3 regions of the Nostoc sp. DedQUE04 genome follow, and region 3 is predicted to be linked to each of the others. Evidence: riboswitches for the same ligand, from Rfam matches in the RefSeq annotation. Region 3 holds a riboswitch; each other region holds the start of a gene.
What was found. Region 3 has a riboswitch for cobalamin ahead of RM049_RS15030 (energy-coupling factor ABC transporter permease). Riboswitches for the same ligand answer to the same signal wherever they lie in the genome.
Positions count from the first base shown of each region.

Region 1: another riboswitch for cobalamin. It lies ahead of RM049_RS03150 (DUF1636 family protein); the one in region 3 lies ahead of RM049_RS15030 (energy-coupling factor ABC transporter permease).
Region 2: another riboswitch for cobalamin. It lies ahead of cobG (precorrin-3B synthase); the one in region 3 lies ahead of RM049_RS15030 (energy-coupling factor ABC transporter permease).

Region 1 is NZ_JAVRCA010000003.1:124,379-127,974, reverse strand. Features, by position in the region: gene RM049_RS03160 (PEP-CTERM sorting domain-containing protein) at 1-548, opposite strand, end outside; gene RM049_RS03155 (cobalt-precorrin-6A reductase) at 638-1,375, opposite strand; gene RM049_RS03150 (DUF1636 family protein) at 1,375-1,794, opposite strand; cobalamin riboswitch at 1,816-1,978, opposite strand; partial or broken gene RM049_RS39200 (uroporphyrin-III C-methyltransferase) at 2,028-2,124, opposite strand; gene RM049_RS03145 (SinI family restriction endonuclease) at 2,171-2,860, shown strand; gene RM049_RS03140 (DNA cytosine methyltransferase) at 2,864-3,596, opposite strand, start outside.
Region 2 is NZ_JAVRCA010000047.1:18,870-22,465, forward strand. Features, by position in the region: gene RM049_RS26400 (LLM class flavin-dependent oxidoreductase) at 1-1,382, shown strand, start outside; cobalamin riboswitch at 1,560-1,691, shown strand; gene cobG (precorrin-3B synthase) at 1,665-3,401, shown strand; gene RM049_RS26410 (precorrin-8X methylmutase) at 3,532-3,596, shown strand, end outside.
Region 3 is NZ_JAVRCA010000018.1:24,136-27,731, reverse strand. Features, by position in the region: gene cbiQ (cobalt ECF transporter T component CbiQ) at 1-75, opposite strand, end outside; gene RM049_RS15035 (energy-coupling factor ABC transporter substrate-binding protein) at 72-374, opposite strand; gene RM049_RS15030 (energy-coupling factor ABC transporter permease) at 361-1,140, opposite strand; cobalamin riboswitch at 1,166-1,306, opposite strand; partial or broken gene RM049_RS15025 (hypothetical protein) at 1,360-1,566, opposite strand; gene RM049_RS15020 (chromosome partitioning protein ParA) at 2,396-3,325, shown strand; gene RM049_RS15015 (hypothetical protein) at 3,349-3,596, shown strand, end outside.

The DNA of each region.
Region 1 (3,596 bases), on a different contig from region 3:
AATGAAGGTGCGCCAACAAGAGTACCTAGAATGAGCAGGCTAAGGATAGAAGTGGGTTCAGAAACAGTGACTATAGTTGCAGAAAAACTAATAGGTAACTCACTATCTTCTAATCCTAAATTTTCAAAACCTGGTATGAGTGGCGGCGCAGAAAATACCTCTAAATAACCTGGTGTCGGCAAAAAACTCGCAAAAAATGGACTAGAATAGTTTCCTCCAGAAGTGGAATATCCAAAACCATCACCTGTTAACTGCTGAGTATTAAGACTAATTAAATTATCAACATTAAAAGGTTCGTTTCCTGGGATTGGAGTTCCAGCGGGTTGCAGACTAGTAATTGTTTCACCATTTCGCGTACCAGTAATTCCAGTAATTAAGTAAAAACCCAAATCGTTAGGGGTGTCATTAGTAGTGAAAGTACCATTCGCCTCTATGCCAGTACCAGAATAATTCCAACTCCAACTTAAAGCAGAAGCAGCTGGCATTGTCCCGAAAACTAATCCAGATGTGGTGACGAGGGCTATGGCAGATAAAGCTAGATTTTTCATGGAAGTCGTTACTGCGATCGCGGATCTTGTAGAAGGTTCCCGTGTATTATACGGAAGGAAAGATAGTATTATCAATCTTGCCTATTTACTTAGCAGCGATCTAATAACCACGCCAAAGCGGTATCAACATTATTAACCTGCTCCCCTGGCGGTATCGCTGGACGATTTACCATCACAACCTTTACGCCCAGTTCTCGCGCGGCAATAATCTTGGGCTTTGTGGCATCGCCACCGCTATTTTTGCTGACGATGGTATCAATGTTATTTTCAATCAGAATTTTTCTTTCATTATTGAGGGTAAAAGGCCCGCGATCGCACAATACCATCCCCGGCGGTACTAAAGCATCTTCGCCAGGAGGGTCAATCATCCGCATCAAAAACCAAATTTTCTCCAAATGAGCAAAAGCGGCGAGTTCTTGCCTGCCAACTGTCAAAAACACTCGCTGTGACTGATTTTGCAGGGCTATTGCTGCGGCTGCAACACTATCAACTTCAATCCAGCGATCGCCACTTTCTTTTTCCCAAGGCGGACGGATTAACATCAAACGGGGTACTCCAACTTCCGTTGCCGCATCTGCCGCATTGAAGGAAATCTGACTAGCGAAAGGATGGGTTGCATCAATTAATAAGTCGATTTGCATGACTCGCAGATAGCTAGCCAATCCAGCCACACCACCGAAGCCTCCAACCCGTAAATCGCCCAGCGGTACTGACGGTTCGCGGGTGCGGCCAGCTAGAGAGGTGATTACTTCTAACCCTTGGATAGTCGTAACTTTGGCAGCTAATTCTGCTGCATCGCCCGTCCCACCCAGAATCAAAACGCGCATCATTTAGATAAAGGTGGAATCTTTGCTAAAATGCCCTTTTTCATTGCTTCTGGACGCTCTGACCAAGGCAGCAAACCATCTGCTTTAGCATAGTATTGACTAGCACATTCCAGCACCGCAGAGGCACTCCCATCAACGGCTAAATCACCAAATAAATATGTTAATTTGCCTTTAGCACTAAAGGCGACCACGCAAGAACGATTACAAGCACTCATACATTCAACTTCTTGAATTGGGAATCGATCTCGTAACTCCCAATCTTGTGCCAGCTGCTGAAGTTGGTGTAGAAGTTTTTCACCACCACTTTCACCTAAGCGTTTTCCATTTTGCCAAACACTGGCACAGGTTTTGCAAACAAATAAAGTATGTTCAGCAACATCCAAAGGATTAGTTGGGGAAATATTTACAGTAGTAGTCATCTGTACCTCGCAGATATGTGAAACTAATAAATCGATTTCGGCGGGCATCCTGACTCACTCAACTTGAGATTTTCTTTAATCTCAAATTGGTTCACAGTTGCGGGACAGTGCCGGATTTGCACCGAACTTTCCCCGTTACCTCTGGTAGCTGACTCCCACCAGAACCGAACAACCTTATCGATCGTACACTAAAGTTATCGGAGAATACGAAACAATAAGCTTTGCGCCAACTATCAAACTGGACGACAGCCAGATAAAATACTGTGCATATTTACTACTTGTCCAATAACTGCGATCGCAGGCGCACTATAATCCAGTTTGCTCTACCTCAACTGTATTGAAATTGACCGATAGCCTTTAATAATTTCAGGAACCTATGTCGGAATTTATATTAAATTCAGCAGAAATTGCAAAGAAGGCAATGGATAGTGTTGATCCATCACTTAGCGATAAATTTACAATGGTCATACGATTTCTTTCGGATAACCCTGCTGCGGCTTCACCGCGAAAAGGTAAAAATCAGCCTATCGTCGGGACAGAAGAATATATTATTGCCAGTGCTACAAATTTCAAAACAGGTCGTGACCCAAGAACACCCTTGCCATCTAGTACAATACCAGATGAAATGGTAAGTATCATCCTGAATAAGTATTTTGAAGTTCCGTATGAGGAATTGGGAAAAGCTGAAGAATTGCACCGCCTATCAATGGGGGCAGAGAACATTGTAGGGGATTTGCTAGAAAGGTACGTTGCGACAGTTATTGAACCGCATGGATGGATATGGTGTTCTGGTTCTATAGTTAAAGCAGTTGATTTTATATATTTTGATAACAAAAATGTCTGGCAATCGCTACAAGTAAAAAATAGAGATAATACTGAAAACTCTTCTTCTGCCGCTATCCGTAAGGGAACCCCAATTAAAAAATGGTTCCGAACTTTTTCTAAAAAAAAGGGGGACAACTGGGCTAAATTCCCCTCATTGGAAGGAAAAGAAGAGCTTTCAGAAGAAGGCTTCAGATCGTATGTTGAAAAATACCTTGCTGCTTTAAGAGAGATAAAGTCCTAACTCTTATACAGTATATGCTGTTGCTGTAAAAAGCGAACTTTGGATCGGTTTTATCTCTTCTAACGACTCACTAATTTTAGCTTCCCATAAAACATCATCGTTACCTTTATAACGTGAAAATGGGAAGTTCAAAGGGGGATGTTTTATCTTGCCACTCATGTGTGCCAGGATCGCTTTGCCTATTGCTTCTCCAAACCCGACAGGTACGGCATTGCCTATCTGCCGATATTGCTCAATGAGGGAACCACATACAACCCAACTATCTGGAAATTGCTGAATACGTTTATATTCCTGAATACTTAACGGGCGCAGATGTTCTGGGTGACAGATATCCGTTGCTGGCATGGCTGGAGATGTCACTAAAGTACAGCTTGGTCTATCCCATGACAAGCGTCTAAAGAAACCAGTTTTCCCTCCACCCGAGTAATAGGATTTTCCTAATGCTTCTTTCTGCAATTCTTCAGGTAGATGTTTCCAGTATTGACCCTCTTTTAATATTCTGTAATACTTTAGCCTCCCTTCTGGGAACTCGATATACTCTGCCTCACTTTGGCTTAAATCTGCAATAGATTCACGTAGGGTTATCCACCGATCAAGACCAAAATCACCACTTTCTGAATGTGTAGGGTATAAATAAGGAACCTTTTTCTTTCCACGATGGCAGATCATGACCACTCTTTCCCTAATTTGGGGGACACCATAATTTGCCGTGTTGTATAAGTTAAAGCTGATACTG
Region 2 (3,596 bases), on a different contig from region 3:
CGAAAAAACCTCAACTTAGATTAGGTGCATTCTTGCCCAGCACTGGTCATCACGTAGCGTCATGGCGACACCCCGAAGCGCAAGCTAATGCTGGTTTGAACTTTCAGCATTATAAAAAGCTGGCACAGACAGCAGAACGCGGCAAATTTGACATGATCTTCTTTGCAGATGGTGTGGCTGTGCGCGATGCCTACGGCGGGCTACGCCAACGCAATCAAAGCGCCGACCTTTTGAGCCGGAATGGCAAACTCGTCCACTTTGAACCTCTTACCCTGTTGTCGGCTTTATCTGTAGTGACGGAAAACATCGGTTTGACGGCCACAGTATCAACCACCTACAACGAGCCTTATCATCTCGCCCGCAAATTTGCATCATTAGATTATCTTAGCGGTGGCCGTGCCGGTTGGAATCTCGTAACTTCTGCTACCGAAGCTGAAGCGTTGAACTTCAATCGGGAAAAGCACATGGAGCATACCCTACGTTATCAACGTGCCAAAGAGTTTGTGGATGTAGTCACGAAACTCTGGGATAGTTGGGAGGACGACGCCTTCTTACATGATAAGGAATCGGGTATTTACTTCGATCCAAATAAACTGCACGTTCCCAACCACAAAGGCGAGCATTTTTCAGTACGCGGCCCGCTGAATGTGGCGCGTCCCATCCAAGGTTATCCGGTGATCATTCAAGCTGGATCTTCCGAGGATGGTAAGGAGCTAGCTGCACAAACGGCGGAGGTAATTTTCACTGCCCAACAGACCTTGGCAGAAGCTCAGGCATTTTATACAGATGTGAAGGGGAGACTGGCTCAATACGGGCGCTCACCTGACCATCTTAAGATTATGCCAGGTGTATTCCCAGTTATCGGCAAAACTGAGCAAGAAGCTAAGGACAAATTCGATCGAATTCAGGAGTTGATCGATCCGGTAGTCGGCTTAAATTTGCTTGGCTCAATGATCGGTGGATTTGACCTATCTGGCTATCCATTGGACGGGCCGTTGCCGGAGTTACCAGAGACTAACGGGGGTAAAAGCCGTCAGCAACTTCTGACTGACCTAGCCAAGAGAGAGAATTTAACGATTCGACAACTGTATTTATCGATAGCTGGAGCGCGTGGGCATCGTCAGATTCTAGGCACACCAGAACAAATTGCCGATCAGCTAGAAGATTGGTTTGTCAATGGTGGGGCAGATGGCTTTAATATTATGCCGCCCTGGTTGCCCGGAGGATTGGATGAGTTTGTAGACTTGGTAATTCCTGAATTGCAACGTCGCGGTCTGTTCCGTACAGAGTATGAAGCAGGAACCCTGCGCGAAAATCTTGGTTTACCTCGTCCGGTAAATCAGTTTAGCAAAGTTGCTACTCGTGAAGCGGCGATCGCCTAACTTTTTCTAAAGCAAGTTTTGCAACAAAAAGGCTCAAGCATTCCTGCCTGAGCCATAACTAAATTCAATTTATAGATTAGCTTCAAGAACTATATCTTTCGATCGGTAGTGGATCAGCTCAGTTAAAATTTATCACCATAGTAATGTAAGATAATTATCTGGATGATGTCTGGTTGATATCTATAACCTCAACAAAGTCTAAATTACTAAAGCTGAGAGTTGGGAAACTCCGGTGAAATTCCGGGACTGTGCCGCAGCTGTGATGGGATGACCCAAGTCAGAATGCCAACTCTCAGGATGTCCTCAAGACACACTCACCGTCTACTCCCTGCGTTGCACGGGGAAGGAGTTCTAAGTTTGGTTTCTAGATTTGCCACTTGTCCTGGCTTGTTTTATGCTACTCCTGCCGCAGATGGTATATTATCTCGCGTTAGAATACCAGGTGGAATTATTAGTAGTCAGCAGTGCCGTGCGATCGCAGATATAGCAGAGCAGCACGGTGGCGGCTATATAGATGTGACTAATCGAGCCAACCTACAAGTTCGTGAAATCCGCACGGGGATAAATGCTGAGGTTCTGAAGTACCTACAAAATATGGGATTGGGTTCTGACAATACTGTTGTAGACCAAATCCGCAATATTATGACCAGTCCAACTGCTGGTATCGATCCCCAAGAATTAATCGACACTCGCCCCTTTGTCCAAGGTTGGGATGATTATATTGCTGCACATCCCGCGCTTTCGGGACTGTCGGCAAAATTTAGCGTTTGCTTTGATGGTGGTGGGATAATTCAGGTGTGCGATCGCTTGAATGATATCGCCTTTGCAGCTGTCTTACTTAACGATCGGGTTTATTTTCGTCTCTATCTCAGTGTTGGCGAGAAAAGTCAACCTCCCAGCGATACGGGAATTTTGTTACCACCAGAGGAATGTTTGCCCGTCTTAGCAGCTTTGGCGGATGTCTATCTAGCTTATAGTCATCCTACGAGTAAGCGGCGGCTACGTTTGAGAGAGTTATTGAATACTTTGGGTTGTGAAAATTATCTCCAAGAAGTTGAGCAGCGTTTACCTTTTTCTTTTTTGTACAGTGAAATAAGAAAAGACCTACTCTCCGAGCAAGGCAAGCTACGGTGTACACACAAGTCTGAAACAGTTCACTCATCAGAGCTTAAGCGTAAGTTTTACCCCTCCCTAACCCTCCCCTTGGAAAGGGGAGGGAACTGTATTTCTAGTTTCCCCCCTTTCCAAGGGGGGATTAAGGGGGGTAATTCGATGTGTGTGTACACTGTAGAGGAAGGCAAAGGGGAAAAATATCAGCATATTGGCATCCATCCCCAACGTCAGCAAGGCTTATTTTACATTGGTGTTGTCTTGCCCTTGGGCCGATTGCAAAGTAGACAGATGCGGGGTTTAGCAGATTTAGCAGCAAAATACGGCAGTGGAACTCTCAGGCTAACCCCTTGGCAAAATTTGCTCCTTACAGATATTCCTCAGCAATGGGTTGCTGATGTCCAAGGTGAAATTGCTTTATTAGGATTAGATTTTTCTGCAAACAACGTCAAGGGTGGATTAGTTGCCTGTTCGGGAAAAAAGGGTTGCACCGCTTCTGCCACTGACACTAAAAGTCATGCGTTGGCATTGGCAGAGTATCTTAAAACTCGCGTTACTCTTGATTACCCAGTTAATATCCACTTCACTGGCTGCGAAAAATCTTGTGCCCAGCATAGCAAAAGTGATATTACTCTCCTCGGCGTCACCATTGAGGCTGAAAATAGAACTGTGGAAGGCTATCACGTTTATGTTGGTGACAGTAATCAGAAATTCGGACGCGAACTATATCAATATGTAACTTTTGCCGAACTACCTGCATTAGTAGAGCGGATGCTATATGTATATAAAATTCAACGCTTAAATTCTAATGAGTCCTTTGGGGAATTTGCTAATCGATATCCAATAGCACAATTACAGCAGTTATTTAATAAACACTTAGAAAATGGAACCACAGATAAATACAGATGATTGATTCCTCCCTTTCTCTGACTCTGTGTTCTCTGCGGTTAATTAAATTAGGTATTCTTCTATTAAAAAAGAAGTATCTATACTAACTAACAAATCAATCCAAAATTTAAAATCTAAAATCCCAAATTGAATGCCCGACTATATCCGAGATGCCAACGAAATTTACCGTAATTCCTTCGCAATCATTCGGTCAGA
Region 3 (3,596 bases):
AAAAATTAGTTTATGTTCTGGTGGCAATCTTCGGAGTCGATTGGTATAAGCTAAAGTGTCTATTTGCAGGCTCATTCTTCACGTTTTTGTTGTTGAGAACGTCCTTTATACAACCCAATTGCATAACCGACTACTCCAGCACCCAAAGCTGCTTGCGAAGCAAATAATAAACTTTCTATTTCACCACTAGCCGGTTCAAAAAATGATTTGAACCAGGGTTTATATCCAGGTTGTATTTCAGTAATAGCTTTTTCTGCTTTGTCATCGGAACCAGCAAATTCACCATCGCGCACAAATATTAACGGTGCAACTGCTAAGGCTAATACAGCTACTACCAACAGCCAGTTACTCAACCCTTTTTTAGATTGACTCATTTCCTTGGGGTTCCCGTTTGATTAATTTCAGCAATTCTAATTCTTGAGGATTATAAGATTGCAGCCAGTTCCACACCAATACAGTTAGCAATCCTTCACTAATTGCTAAGGGGACTTGAGTTATAGCAAAAATTCCGGCGAACTTGGTAAATGAAGCAATAAACCCGCCAACAGGTGCAGGAAAAGCTAGGGCGAGTTGGATAGAAGTGATAATGTAGGTGAGTAAATCTGCGATCGCAGCTGCTAGAAAAATGGCGATTTTTTGTTTACCACCCAACTTTATTGTCAGATTATATATCCAGTAAGCCGCAAATGGCCCTGCGATCGCCATCGAAAAAGCATTTGCCCCCAGCGTTGTCAAGCCACCATGCGCCAGTAACAAAGCTTGAAACAACAATACTAAGCTACCCAAAACCGTCATGGTGAGTGGCCCAAATAGCACCGCACCTAATCCCGTCCCTGTTGGGTGAGAACAGCTACCTGTTACAGAAGGGATTTTCAACGCTGACAGCACGAAAGTAAAGGCACCAGCCAAGCCCAGCAGTAGTTTCAATTCCGGGTTAGCTTGGGTAATGCGAGTTAGACTACGCAATCCTAGTAGAAAAAATGGTAATGCCACAATCCACCAAAAAATTGCCCACTGCACAGGTAAAAAACCTTCCATAATGTGCATGGCGTAGGCGGGTTTGGGTAAACCAACTACTAGATAAAAACTGATAACTGCCATCAGGGTTAGACTGACTAACGCCTGTTTTTTTCTGTTCATAATCTGTACCTCGCAGATTTATGTAAACGAGTTGATTCTAACCGGCGGGCATCCTGACTCACCTAATTTTGGTTCACAGTTGCGGGACAGCGCCGGATTTACACCGGACTTTCCCCCTTGCGTCCAATGGCTGCTACCCATCAGAACCGATTGGAGTAACTATATCACCATTACTAATTTTGAACAGCGATTTTTTACCAGGTATTCACAAAGCGTAGTTTATTGAGACAGTTTAGCTCTAAACAGCCGCATTCCATTCGCCGTTACCAACAAGGAACTTCCGGTATCAGCTAAAACTGCAACTGCTAACCCGACAAACCCGAATGTCCCCAAAAGTAAAAACAGTGCTTTTCTTACCAGCGAAAAGACAATATTTTGCTGAATTCCCTTTACGGTACGGCGACTCAAATCAACAGCCGTAGCGAGTTATTTAATGTCAATGTTTAAAGCAAAATCTGATGTTTCCCCAGATAAACCTCGTCCATTTTGAAACCTAGAGTTTTTAAGGAAAGTATATTATTCGGTCGTGGCTTGAGTTCTGGGCTTTACCCTAATTCCAAAAAAACTACGGTTTTCAAGGTAGACGCGGTTTAAAATACAAAAATACACTGATTTGAACAACTTTTTTAACTTTGCTTGCTAGCCCATCTGCTGCTCACAATATTCAGGTAACTAAATCGTGTGAATCAGGTACAATCCAGCAATCTAGCTTTCTTTTAATAAGGATTTAACTCAAATTATAAAGATATTAAAAACTAGTTTATATAAACATATAAAGCTTATTAAATAAATATACGAGTACACCTGTTTAAAGCAAACTATATGAAATTTGTTACTAATTTATATATCAACAGATGTTGATTAAATATTGAAGGTTTGTTGATTGGCTTTTTGAGCTAGAGGTTACATACTAAAAGCAATCTATGTAAAACAGAGTAGTCAGGTTTCATTGAATAATGGGTATTCATCGGTTTCCTCATATAGCTAATTTTAAGGACAACTATATGAGCATTTTAAAATTGATCCAGGCATTGATATTTTTGGAATTCTAATTAGTTATTCTGGGAGGATTGATGGAGAGATGCAGTCATTTTAAGTGGTTTGCTGGGAACCTGTATAATCAACTAATTTTATCATTAAATGTTGCTTATGTCAAATACTTATCAAGTATTATAAATGAATTATCTTGAAGAAGATAATGTTTAAAAGTTTCGATTTATATCAACAAAGTGTATTTGCTTCGTAGAGGATTGTTATGTCTAAAAATAGAAGTAATAAGGGTAAAACAGTCATGTCTGATGATAATACAACCAATAATAATATTTCGTTAAACACTGATAGTAAACCTAAAAAGCGGCTAATAATTGTTACAGGTGATAAAGGTGGCGTGGGAAAAAGCACCTTTGCACGAGCGCTATTCCAACTTTATATTAATAAAAATTTACCCTGTGTTACTTATGAAGCTGACTTAAGAAATCCTCAATTAGAAAGATATTTCAAAAAAGACTACCGACCGATAATACGTTACATTGATATTTTCCATAGAGGTGGTGCTGACGATTTATTAATTAATTTAGATGAGAGTGATTATCCTATTACACTATTAGACTTGCCAGCACAATCTGGAGGTTTTTTTGAAAGTTATGTCAAAGAGTTATCATTTTTTGAAGTGCTTAAAACCGATATTAATTGCCAAGTTACAATGGTTTCAGTGATTAGTAGAGTTCTTGATTCCATAAATGTTTTAGAAAAACTGCGTGAACTTTGTAAAGATCAAGTAGATTATGTTGTTGTCAAGAACTTATTTCATGGTGAAGAAGAAAAATTTGAGCGATATAATGACTCTTCTCTGCGTCAAAATATGCTTGCAGAAGGTCTGGTAGAACTTGTGATGCCAGATTTATTCTACAAATCCTACGACTTTATTGACCGCCATGCTCTGACATTTAATGAAGGTCAGACTCATAAAGAAACAAATATTGTGATTAAGTCAAGAATTAAATCTTGGCTTGCTGAGTTTGAAGCGCAAATTAAGCCAGCATTTAATTTATTTGGCTTTGATATACAACCAGATGATTGTTACTATCCAGCAGTTGTTGAAAAGTCTAAAGAGCTTAGAGAAAATGAAGAAAAAGAAAAAGCTAGAAATCAAGATTCAAATTTACAAGAAAATATAGCTGCTTAATTTAGTAGTTTGCTTAGTTTATTATGTTTAGAAAGCGTTTTGTGATTACATCGGGTGATGCTCGTGTAGGTAAGTCTACAGCTTCTAGGCTATTGCTAGAGTTGTACTTGAAAAATAAACTCAATGTGCGTGTTTTCTACCACGGACATCGGAATAAGCTATCGATGTATCAAACACAACGCTTTGAGATAAACCATTTGGGATTCTCTAGAGGTGATTCTGATAGGTTATTACTCGACTTAGAAATGTTTCCGAACATTGAAGTGATTTT